DNA from 4 places in the Citrobacter portucalensis genome. Region 1 is predicted to be linked to each of the others. Evidence: predicted binding sites of a transcription regulator. Region 1 holds the regulator's gene; each other region holds the start of a gene.
The links. Region 1 encodes CRP, which controls carbon source genes, mostly activating them, when cyclic AMP is high. Its sites were predicted from a motif close to ATGTGANNNNNNTCACAT; they were not measured.
Positions count from the first base shown of each region.

Region 2: a site for CRP is predicted at 1,486-1,503, ahead of focA (formate transporter FocA). Genes of this name have one in related genera too.
Region 3: a site for CRP is predicted at 1,584-1,601, ahead of LY264_RS10315 (arabinose ABC transporter substrate-binding protein). Genes of this name have one in related genera too.
Region 4: a site for CRP is predicted at 1,663-1,680, ahead of LY264_RS16545 (ABC-F family ATPase). Genes of this name have one in related genera too.

Region 1 is NZ_CP092466.1:401,830-405,005, reverse strand. It holds gene LY264_RS01870 (phosphoribulokinase) at 1-27, shown strand, start outside; gene LY264_RS01865 (OsmC family protein) at 121-528, opposite strand; gene crp (cAMP-activated global transcriptional regulator CRP) at 837-1,469, shown strand; gene LY264_RS01855 (YccS/YhfK family putative transporter) at 1,521-3,176, shown strand, end outside.
Region 2 is NZ_CP092466.1:3,312,847-3,316,022, reverse strand. It holds gene pflB (formate C-acetyltransferase) at 1-510, opposite strand, end outside; gene focA (formate transporter FocA) at 570-1,427, opposite strand; gene ycaO (30S ribosomal protein S12 methylthiotransferase accessory factor YcaO) at 1,832-3,176, opposite strand, start outside.
Region 3 is NZ_CP092466.1:2,123,797-2,126,972, reverse strand. It holds gene araG (arabinose ABC transporter ATP-binding protein AraG) at 1-317, opposite strand, end outside; gene LY264_RS10315 (arabinose ABC transporter substrate-binding protein) at 450-1,439, opposite strand; gene LY264_RS10310 (DJ-1/PfpI family protein) at 1,758-2,315, opposite strand; gene LY264_RS10305 (non-heme ferritin-like protein) at 2,870-3,176, shown strand, end outside.
Region 4 is NZ_CP092466.1:3,390,618-3,393,793, forward strand. It holds gene LY264_RS16545 (ABC-F family ATPase) at 1-1,549, opposite strand, end outside; gene ldtB (L,D-transpeptidase) at 1,782-2,702, shown strand; gene LY264_RS16555 (anion transporter) at 2,797-3,176, opposite strand, start outside.

The DNA of each region.
Region 1 (3,176 bases):
CTGATGGAAGGTAAGAAGATAGAGTGATGTGGTCTTTTGCCGGATGGCGGCTGATGCCTTATCCGGCCTACGTGTTTATATCCTGTAGGCCTGATAAGTGAAACGCCATCAGGCATGACATCACGCAGCAGCAACCACTTCATAGGAATGGGTAATATTCACTGCCTTTTCCAGCATCAACGCCACGGAGCAGTATTTTTCCGCTGAAAGATCGACGGCGCGGGAGACTGACGCATCTTTCAGATCGTTACCCGTTACGATGAAATGCAGGTTGATGTGGGTAAACAGGCGCGGCGCTTCATCACGACGCTCTGAAGTCAGTTTCACTTCGCAGTTGGTCACATCCTGACGACCCTTTTGCAGGATCGATACCACATCAATTGCGCTACAACCGCCGGCAGCCATTAATACCATTTCCATCGGGCTCGGCGCTTTATCACCGGAGTTACCGTCCATCAAAATTTGGTGGCCAGAGGCGGACTCACCGAGGAAGGTTAACCCCTCAACCCACTTTACACGCGCTTGCATATTTCGTAACTCCAATGTTTCAATTTTCCTGACAGATTACGCGCACATAACAATTCTCGCAACGGAAGGCGACCTGCGTCATGCTGAAGCGAGACACCAGGAGACACACGGCGAAAGCTATGCTAAAACAGACGGGATGCTACAGTAATACATTGACGTACTGCATGTATGCAGAGGACATCACATTACAGGCTGCAGTATATTTTTGACAGCCCCTTTCCCAGGTAGCGGGAAGCATATTTTTGCAAACCCAGAGGCAGCGTCGTTTTCTGGCTCTGGAGACAGCTTATAACAGAGGATAACCGCGCATGGTGCTTGGCAAACCGCAAACAGACCCGACTCTCGAATGGTTCTTGTCTCATTGCCATATTCATAAGTACCCATCGAAGAGCACGCTGATTCACCAGGGTGAAAAAGCGGAAACGTTGTATTACATCGTTAAAGGCTCCGTGGCAGTGCTGATCAAAGATGAAGAAGGGAAAGAAATGATCCTTTCTTATCTGAATCAGGGCGATTTTATTGGTGAATTAGGCCTCTTCGAAGAAGGTCAGGAACGTAGCGCCTGGGTACGTGCCAAAACCGCATGTGAAGTCGCTGAAATTTCCTACAAAAAATTTCGCCAATTAATCCAGGTCAACCCGGATATTCTGATGCGCCTGTCTTCTCAGATGGCTCGTCGTCTGCAGGTCACGTCTGAAAAAGTGGGCAACCTTGCCTTCCTCGACGTAACCGGTCGTATCGCGCAGACTCTGCTGAATCTGGCGAAACAGCCTGATGCGATGACCCACCCGGACGGCATGCAGATTAAAATCACCCGTCAGGAAATCGGCCAGATCGTTGGCTGCTCCCGTGAGACCGTCGGTCGTATTCTGAAGATGCTGGAAGATCAGAACCTGATCTCCGCACACGGTAAGACCATCGTCGTCTACGGCACGCGTTAACCCCATCGAAGTGGCGCGTTACCCAGTAATGCGCCACTTTTGTTTACTCCGATGTGGCGAAGACTGATATACCACCCAGAGATCAACTACGCACTACGACAAACGCTGGTGCTATGTTTACCTGTGGCTGTTGGTCTGATCATCGGTCAGCTTCATTTGGGGCTTCTCTTTTCCCTCGTCCCTGCCTGCTGCAACATTGCCGGTCTTGATACCCCGCACAAGCGCTTTTTCAAACGCTTAGTCATTGGTGCATCGCTGTTTGCCGGGTGCAGCTTGATCATGCAGCTACTGCTTGCGCAAACTATACCGCTACCATTGATCCTCACCGGCCTGACGCTCATTCTTGGCGTAACCGCCGAGCTAAGCCCCTTGCATGCGCGATTACTGCCAGCCTCGCTTATCGCGGCGATTTTCACGCTCAGCCTGGCCGGGAATATGCCCGTCTGGGAGCCGCTGCTGATCTACGCGCTGGGCACGTTATGGTATGGCCTGTTCAACTGGTTCTGGTTCTGGATGTGGCGCGAGCAACCGCTCCGCGAATCGCTCAGCTTGCTGTACCGTGAATTAGCCGATTACTGTGAAGCCAAGTACAGCATGCTGACCCAGCATGCCGACCCAGAAAAAGCGCTGCCTCCCCTGCTGGTTCGCCAACAAAAGGCGGTGGATCTGATTACCCAGTGCTATCAGCAAATGCATATGCTGTCGGCACATCACAACAACGAATACAAACGCCTGCTGCGTGCCTTTCAGGAGGCGCTGGATTTACAGGAGCATATTTCCGTTAGCCTCCACCAGCCAGAAGAAGTGCAAAAACTGGTTGAGCGTAGCCACGCGGAGCAGGTAATTCGCTGGAACGCGCGAACCGTCGCCGAACGCCTTCGGGTACTGGCCGATGATATTTTGTATCACCGCTTGCCGACCCGTTTCTCGATGGAAAAGCAGATTGGCACGCTGGAGAAAATCGCCAGGCAGCATCCGGACAATCCGGTGGGGCAATTTTGCTACTGGCACTTCAGCCGTATTGCCCGCGTGCTACGGACCCAGCGCCCGCTGTATGCCCGTGACTTAATGGCTGACAAGCAGCGTCGGTTGCCACTGATCCCTGCCCTGAAAAACTACCTGTCGTTGAAATCCCCAGCGCTGCGCAATGCCGGACGCATCAGCGTTATGTTGAGTATCGCCAGCCTGATGGGCAGCGCTTTACACCTGCCAAAGCCTTACTGGATTTTGATGACAGTCCTGTTTGTTACGCAAAATGGCTACGGGGCGACCCGGGTGCGCATCTTACACCGTTCCGTAGGTACGCTCGTTGGACTGGTTATTGCCGGCGTCACATTGCACTTTCATATTCCCGAAGGTTTCACGCTGGCGGCCATGCTGCTGATCACCCTGGTGAGCTATCTGATCATCCGTAAAAACTACGGCTGGGCTACCGTCGGTTTTACGGTAACGGCGGTATACACCCTGCAACTACTGACGCTGAATGGGGAAGAGTTTATCGTGCCGCGGTTTGTCGATACGGTCATTGGCTGCTTAATCGCCTTTGGCGGCACGCTCTGGCTGTGGCCACAGTGGCAGAGCGGTCTGCTGCGTAAGAACGCCCACGATGCGTTAGAAGCCGACCAGGAGGCAATTCGTCTGATCCTCAGCAACGATCCACAGGCCACGCCGCTGGCGTATCAACGCATGCGCGTCAACCAGACGCAA
Region 2 (3,176 bases), 2.2 Mb from region 1:
TGGCAGACCAGTCAGAACACCGGATTTACGGCAGTTCAGAATGTCTTTGGTGTAAACATCGAATACGCCCTGGTTGTGGGTTTTGCGGTATTCGGTGAAGATTTTTTTCAGCATCGGGTCCAGTTCGCGATTGTACGCTTTGCAGGAACCTTCAACCATTTTGATGCCGCCAAACGGAATGATCGCACGTTTCAGCGGAGCTTCAGTCTGCAGACCAACAATCTTCTCGAGCGCTTTGTTGATGTAGCCAGCGTCGTGAGAAGTGATGGTAGAAGCAACGGAGGTGTCAAAGTCAACAGGCGCGTGAGTGCGGTTTTCCTGTTTAACGCCTTCCATCACGCTGTCCCACAGTGCAGTGGTCGCATCAGTTGCGCCAGCCAGGAAGGACTCGTCACCCTCATACGGAGTGTAGTTTTTCTGAATGAAGTCACGTACGTTTACTTCATTCTGCCAATCACCTTTGGTAAAACCTTCCCAGGCTGTGGCTAACTTTTCATTAAGCTCGGACATGTAACACCTACCTTCTTAAGTGGATTTTTTATTTACTGCGTGTAATGGGCATCAACAGATTAATGATGATCGTTACCACGCAGATAAATGACCCAGTATGTCAACCCGACCAACAAACCGCCGCCGATAATGTTACCGATCGTAACCGGAATCAGGTTATCGGTGATGAAATTCATCACGGTCAGGTGAGAAAAATTCTCCGGAGAAGACCCAACTGCGGTCCAGAATTCCGGGGTGGCGAAATCGCGTATTACAATACCCATAGGGATCATAAACATGTTTGCGATACTGTGCTCAAAACCGCTGGCAACAAACATTGCGACCGGTAATACCATAATAAACGCTTTGTCCATCAGGCTGCGGCCCGAGTAGCTCATCCATACGGCCAGACACACCATCAGGTTAGCCAGGATACCAAGGCTCACTGCCTCAACAAAAGTATGGTGCACTTTGTGGTCGGCTGTTTGCAGAACGTTGAGCCCCCATGCGCCGTTGGCGGTCATATACTCGCCAGAAAGCCACATGAGTAACACAAAGATCAGGGCGCCAATCAGGTTGCCGACATAAACGTTAAGCCAGTTTTTCGCTAACTGACCCCAGGTAATACGACCACTGGCTTTAGCAACGACGATCAGTACGGTTGAAGTGAAGAGGTCTGCACCGCAGACAACACAAAGGATCAGCCCCAGGGAAAAGCAGATACCACCTACTAATTTCGCCATGCCGAAAGGCATAGTACCAGTGCCGGTTGTGGCGGTGATATAGAAAACAAAGGCAATTGAAATGAATACACCGGCAGTAATTGCCAGATAGAACGTCTTAAGCGGATGTTTCGTTGCTTTATAGACGCCTGCTTCTTCGGCAACTTTGGCCATTGCAGCAGGTAGAATAAGATCAAAAGGGTTGTCAGCTTTCACACTAACTCTCTCTTTATTAAGTCGGCGACGAGATACTAACAAAGCATTATAGATGAGAATTTGATATAGATCATATCTCGCCTGGCTTATAGGCCCGCAAGACGCATGGTTTTTATGCGATTACGGTGTAACATGTTGATTATCCATATAAAAATAAATTTTAAAAATTATAAAGTGAGTTGAATTTTTTCTTTCAGCCTCCTATGGTGCGGTTAATTAAAATGGAGTAATTGAGATAAAAAACCACATTAATAAGCTAATTTTTTTAATATCAACTACTAATATTTAACCTTGTTTTTACATTTATTTTTTGGTTTGACCAAAATAAAAAACGGGGCGCTTTAAGCGCCCCGTAATATAGCTCAGACAATACATTTAGCCTACTCGAGGCAAGTTGTTTGTCACTATTTTGACCAGTGTGCCGCTTTCGCGCGTTGCAATTTCTCATAGGCTTTCAGCAGAGACTGATGTGCCGGGAATGCGTGCAGATCGCTGTCTACTGGCTGAAGTCCATAAAACGGCGCTTCACCACTCAGTGCCGCACTTGCCGCTTCAACCGCCTCAGCGCCGTACATGCGGACGAATGCGTTCAGATACTGCAGCGGCTGACGGTCTTCTTCCTGAGACAGCAGCAACAATGTTTGCAGGCAGCGATAGTAGTTTGCACGTTCCGTGCTAAAGACGGAGGCGTTAAATTCCATCGTCCATTCGGTCCACACCAAGGCCTGCTCCAGATCGCCACCGGCCAGCGCCAGCATCACTTTAAGCTCGCCAATACGCAGGGTGTACCAACCGTTATCCGCACCGGTCGCCAGACCGAGCAGCTCGCGCACGCGGGTGAAGTCGTCAAAACCTTCTTCATCCAACTGTTCAATCAGATTGAGGTAGTCTTCTTTATCCCACTCACTGCCTGGCAGAGAAAGAATGGTGTCACGCAGATGGGTGCCCATAGCGTTGTTGGCTAACCACAGATCTTCTGCCGGATAGATGTCAGACATTCCCGGAACAATAATGCGGCACGCGTAAACGCCCAGGTGCTCATAGTCAGCGATATACACTTCTTTATCTTCAGCATTGAAGATGGCCATCAGGGTGGCGAACTCTTCTTCCGTGGTGCCGGAGAAATTCCAGTCAACGAACGGATAGTCGGCATCCTGCTTGAACAGATCCCAGGAGATCAGACCGCTGGAATCGATGAAGTGAGTTTCAAGGTTGGTATGTTCTGCCACTTCCTCATCGTCGAAGGTCGGTGGGGTGAAGACATCAAGATCCTTCAGACCACGGCCCTGCAGCAGTTCAGTCACGGTACGCTCCAGCGCAACGCCGAAATCCGGGTGTGCGCCGAAGGAGGCAAAGCAGGTACCGTTGACCGGGTTGAACAGGACAACGCAAATCACCGGATACTTGCCGCCCAGCGAGCCATCGTAGGCAAAAATTGGGAAACCTTCCGCTTCCAGTGTGGCGATGGACTCCACCACTGCCGGATAGCGCGCCATCACCTCGGCCGGGATTTCCGGCAGGCTGATGCTTTCGGCGATAATACGGTTCTTCACATGGCGCTCAAAGACTTCAGACAGGCCCTGAACGCGAGCTTCGTTAGGTGTGTTACCCGCAGACATGCCGTTAGAAACATACAGGTTGCCGATAATATTCATCGGAATGTAGACGGTCTGGTTATCAGACTGGCGGGTAAACGGCAGGCCACAGACGCCACGCTCTTCATTACCAGACTGTAGATCGATAAGCATG
Region 3 (3,176 bases), 1.7 Mb from region 1:
CCTAAATAAATATTCTCGGCAACGGTCATTTCCGGGACGAGATGCAGTTCCTGATAAATAATGGCGACACCGGCGTTGAGTGCGGCAGTGGTATCCGCGAACGAAACTTCCTGTCCGCGGATCGTCAGAGATCCCGTTGTTGGCGCATAGTTACCGCTGAGAATTTTTAAGAGTGTTGATTTCCCGGCGCCATTTTCGCCCATCAGCGCATGCACCTGTCCGGCATAGCAGTCGAAACTGATATCCGTCAGCGCCTTAACGCCCGGGAACGTTTTGCCAATGCCGCGAAATGAGAGATACGGGGTAGACTGTTGCATAACGTCTCCGTGAGTCAGGATTTTACCGGCCTGGAAAACCGCCGGACGTAGGCCCGGTAAGCACAGCGCCACCGGGCATTGCGCCGGATGGCGGCTTCGCCTTATCCGGCCTACAACATCGCAGCATTTCTGTTACTTACCGCCTAAGCCTTTCTTCGCCAGCTCTTCTTTGAAGTTATCGCGGGTAATCAGCACCACATCTGTCACTTCAGTGAATGCCGGTGGCTCTGCTCCTTTCGTTACCCAGTTGTAGAGCATTTCACTGGATTTGTAGCCGTGCACGTCCGGGCTTGGCAGCAGTGAACCGTAGAACCCGGTCGCTTCGCCTTTTGACAGTTCGCTCACCGCGTCAACGCCGTTGATCCCGATACCAATCACGTTTGGTGCTTTGAAGCCCTGCCCCTCGGTCGCACGTACGCCACCCAGCACGGTGTTGTCGTTCATGCCGACAATCAGCCAGTTTTTGACTTCAGGATGCTGAACCAGCATGGAGTTGGCGGCGTCAAATGCGCCGGGGATGTCATTCGATTTTGTTGGGACCTGGTAAATCTGTTTTTCCGGGAAGCCTGCGGCTTTAAGCGCTTCCATTGAACCAGAAGTACGACGACGTGCGGTATCCAGTTCGTTGGCGGTAATGGCCATTACGGCGGTGGATTTCACATCCCAACCGCGTTTTTGCATCTCCTTGTACAGCTCCTGGCCCTGGCGCTCACCAATTTTGGTTGCCGCCATCATCACCAGTGGCACGGTATCCATTGGCTTACCTTTGGCGTTGGCAAACTGGTCGTCGACGGCAATGACTTTCATATCGTAGCCACGCGCCTTAGCCATAATGGCTGGCCCCAGTTTTGGGTCTGGCGTACAAATCACAAACCCTTTTGCTCCACTTGCAGCCAGGCTGTCGATGGCGTTAAGGGTTTTCTCACCATCCGGAACGGCAATTTTAATCACCTCAAAACCAAGGTCTTTACCGGCTTTATCGGCAAATTTCCATTCAGTCTGGAACCACGGTTCTTCCGGCTGTTTGACCAGGAAACCGAGCTTCATGGATTCAGCGATAGCGGATTGTGACATAATGGCAGCCAGACCGATGGCAGCCAGCGCTTTAGTGAATTTGTGCATGGTTAACTCCAGCTTTAACGTTCTTTTATGTAGGGTAAAATCAGACGATTTTTTGTAATTCGGACGTAAAACAAGGCATTACCTTTTATTGATAAGATCAATGCCAGTGCTGAGAGTATTTTTAGCGGGAAATTGATTCTCCATAAGAGAGCGGCATCACACCACAGAATTACAGTAATTGCGTACATAAATTCAGCGGGAAATGACATAAAAAAACGCGGTTTTGTCGACGGGAAAAAAGAGGGGTAGCAGATTAATCCATAACATCAGCCAACGAATCCTTGTTCCCGAATACCGAAGCATTCGGGAGCACAATGATTACCATCTGTAATAAATGTGGTCAGCGTGATCGCGAACCGGAATGTCATCTTCCAGCAGACGCGCTGAAAGCGTGAAAGCAAAATCGAAAATATGCCCTAACCCTTTGCCGCTAATAAGATTGCCATCTTCAACAACCGGCGCATCAATATATTCCCCATCCGCGACGTTTTGCCACAGATCTCCCGAACACACGTAGCGGCGCCCCTTCAGCAGGCCGTTGCCACCCAGCACGCGCGCCGCCGCAGAACACACCGGGCAAATGAGTTTTCCTGCCTCGTCATGGCGAGCGATAAACTGGATGACAGCCTCACTGGCGGCAAGGTTAACGCTGCCCTGCGGCCCGCCGGGTAACACAACGGCATCATAAAGATCCGTCTGACGCGCAGCCAGCGTGCTGTCCGTCACCATCGGCACGTCATGGTAGCTCACCACCGCACGGAACTCGGCGCAGGCCAGTGTTTCAACTTCGATCTGCAGGCGGCGCAGAATATCAATGGTAACAATGGCTTCCGCCTCTTCAAAACCAGGTGCCAGTAGCACGGCAACCTTTTTCATACACACTCCTCGATTTTTCCAAATACACCAAACAATAAATGTCGAATCATTCAGGCGCTTAACTTTATTAATTTCCACAAAACTGATCTGGCGCAAAAAAATTAGCCAGCAGATAGCGTTCACAGACGCGGGTCAATGGTGAAATTTCTTCATCCGAAGACCAGATAATCATCTGGCGACAGACAATACCTGATTGTGAAATTCCATTTTGTGATATGAAACATCATTTCATTATCAACATCTCACTTTAATGCTATAAATATCAATCTGTTATATTCACAGCATTTATATGCACAAGCGGAAAAATCACTAATATTGCTATGACAATATGTAAAAAATCATAAATACGCAGATTTAAGGATTTTCTTATGTCGGGACTGGAGTTATGCTGAATCTCGATCGGGAGCGAATATAATTCGTGATCACTAAAGGACCGGCGGAACGGATTTATTCTGCTAACAGTTTTAATTGTACGTAGTGGTGAGGTGTAGCGGCAGCCCGTTGCACTGACGTTAGTAACGTACATCCCCCTTTCTGGAAATAAGGATATTGATATGGCTGCAGTTGGAATTGTTCATAAACTTAACACGCAAATGAACCTCGAGTTCTACGCATCGAATCTTTACCTGCATCTCAGTGAATGGTGCTACGAACACAGCCTGACTGGCACCGCAACCTTTCTACGCACCCAGGCGCAAGGTAACGTGACTCAAATGATGCGTATGTTTAATTTTATGAAAAGTGCCGGGGCTAACCCTATCGTCAAGGCTATCGATGTTCCGGGTGATGAACTAACTTCCCTTGAAGAACTGTTTCAGAAAACGCTGGATGAATACCAACAGCGTTACAGCAAGCTATCAC
Region 4 (3,176 bases), 2.1 Mb from region 1:
TGAAGTCGATTACGCGTTCCGGCGTAATTTCAATCACGCGGGTTGCCAGCGAGCTGACGAACTCACGGTCATGAGAAACGAAGATCAGCGTGCCCTGGTACATTTCCAGCGCCATGTTCAGCGACTCGATAGATTCCATATCCAGGTGGTTGGTCGGTTCATCCATAACCAGGATATTCGGTTTCTGCATCATCAGCTTACCGAACAGCATGCGTCCTTTTTCACCACCGGAGAGGACTTTTGCAGGTTTCTTGATATCGTCCTGGCTGAACAGCAGACGACCAAGGAAGCTACGTACTACCTGCTCATCATCGCCTTCCTGCTTCCACTGACTCATCCATTCGAAAACGGTCAGATCGTTTTCGAACTCGTATTCATGATCCTGCGCGTAGTAACCGACCTGGGCGTTTTCAGACCACTTAACGGTACCGTTGTCCGGCTGTAAGTCGCCAACCAACGTTTTCAGCATAGTGGATTTACCCACGCCGTTGGCACCAATGATGGCAACCTTCTCCCCTACTTCCAGCAGCAGGTTGAAGTTTTTAAACAGCGGGCCTTCATCAAAACCTTTCACCAGCGCTTCCACTTCCAGCGCGTTACGGAACAGTTTCTTATCCTGTTCGAAGCGGATGAACGGGTTCTGACGGCTGGACGCTTTCACTTCGTCGAGCTTAATCTTATCAATCTGACGCGCACGAGAAGTCGCCTGTCGAGATTTAGACGCGTTGGCGCTAAAGCGGCTGACGAAGGATTGCAGATCGGCAATCTGTGCTTTCTTCTTGGCGTTATCGGCCAGCAGACGTTCACGCGCCTGGGTTGCCGCCGTCATGTATTCGTCGTAGTTACCCGGATAAACACGCAGTTCGCCGTAGTCCAGATCCGCCATGTGCGTACAGACCATGTTCAGGAAGTGACGGTCGTGTGAAATGATGATCATGGTGCTGTCACGCTCGTTCAGCGTCTGCTCCAGCCAACGGATGGTGTCGATATCCAGGTTGTTCGTTGGTTCGTCGAGCAGGAGAATGTCCGGGTTAGAGAACAGCGCCTGCGCCAGAAGCACACGCAGCTTCCAGCCGGGTGCGACTTCGCTCATCGGGCCGTAATGCTGTTCTACCGGAATACCTACGCCCAGCAGCAGTTCACCCGCACGCGCTTCCGCAGAGTAGCCGTCCATTTCGCCATACTGAACTTCGAGGTCAGCAACTTTATAGCCGTCTTCTTCGCTCATCTCGGCCAGAGCGTAAATGCGATCGCGCTCCTGCTTCACTTCCCACAGTTCAGCGTGACCCATGATCACGGTGTCAAGCACGGTGAACTCTTCAAAGGCGAACTGATCCTGGCGCAGCTTACCAATGCGCTCGTTAGGATCGAGGGAAACGTTGCCCAGCGTCGGTTCGAGATCGCCGCCGAGAATTTTCATAAAAGTGGATTTACCGCTACCGTTCGCGCCAATCAGGCCGTAACGGTTGCCGCCGCCAAATTTGACGGAAATATTTTCAAACAGCGGCTTACTGCCGAACTGCATGGTGACGTTGCTGGAAACTAACACTGGCGTATCCTGAAAGAGAAAGAAATATGTGACAAACCGCTTATTATGCCATAAGTCTGCAAGAAGATCGCGTCTTCATGCGGAAGGGAAAAAGTGAAACCAAAAGGAAAAAAATGTGATTTAGTACACATCCGAATTCCTTGTTGCTCAGATTGCACATATAATGCGTGCCCAACACTACATAAATCTCAACCCACTAGCCTGCCTGGCACTGAATCTCGCATACATGAATATGAATATGAAATTAACAACGCTTTTCGCGGCGGCACTCGCAATAGTTGGTTTTTGTAATACCGCTTCAGCCGTCACGTACCCGCTGCCGACTGATGGTAGCCGTTTGATTGGCCAAAACCAGGTCATTACTATTCCTGAAGGCAACACCCAACCGCTGGAGTATTTTGCGGCAGAGTATCAGATGGGTCTGTCTAACATGCTGGAAGCCAACCCGGGCGTGGATACCTTCCTGCCGAAAGGCGGCACCGTGCTGAACATTCCTCAGCAGTTGATCCTGCCGGATACCGTGCATGAAGGTATTGTTATCAACAGCGCTGAAATGCGTCTGTACTACTACCCGAAAGGCACCAACACCGTAATTGTTCTGCCGATCGGTATCGGCCAGCTGGGCAAAGACACGCCAATCAACTGGACAACCAAAGTAGAACGTAAAAAAGCGGGCCCAACCTGGACGCCAACGGCGAAAATGCATGCGGAATACCGCGCTGCGGGCGAGCCGCTGCCAGCCGTTGTTCCGGCAGGTCCGGATAACCCGATGGGACTGTACGCGCTGTATATCGGTCGCCTGTATGCCATCCACGGCACCAATGCTAACTTCGGCGTAGGCTTACGCGTCAGCCACGGTTGCGTGCGTCTGCGTAACGACGACATCAAATTCCTGTTTGAAAATGTGCCAGTCGGCACCCGTGTACAGTTTATTGATGAGCCGGTAAAAGCCACTACCGAACCAGACGGCAGCCGTTACATCGAAGTACATAACCCACTGTCTACGACTGAAGCACAGTTCGAAGGCGGAGAAATCGTACCGATTACCCTGACCAAGAGCATTACCAGCATCACCGGCCAGTCTGACGTCGATCAAGCCGTCGTTGAGCAGGCGGTACAGAACCGTTCAGGTATGCCGGTTCGTTTGAACTAATCTGCTATATATGCCCGATGGCGCTACGCTTATCGGGCCTACCAACGCAGTAGGCCGGATTAGGCGCCAGCCGCCATCCGGCACATCACATCAATTACATCAACAGCAGCAAACCATACCCCACCAGCGCCGCCCATATCAGCATCGGTACCGAATACCAATGAAAACGCCACCAGATCCGTCGGTCGTTTGCCATCCGTAACGCAATGAGATTCGCCAGCGATCCCGGCAACAGACCAAAGCCGCCCACATTAACCGCCCAGGCCAGCAGCAACGTCGGCGGGACATAGTTCAGCAGCAAAATCGTACTGGGCACATTACTGATAAACTGCGACAGGCCAATAGCCGTTAACCAAAGTCCCGGTGCTGAGAGCGTGCCAATCTGGTGGGAAATCCCCTGCAAGGCCGGGAGCTGCGTCAGCAAATGCACATCAATGAACATCGCCATAAATACTAACAGCAACGTCCAGTCCA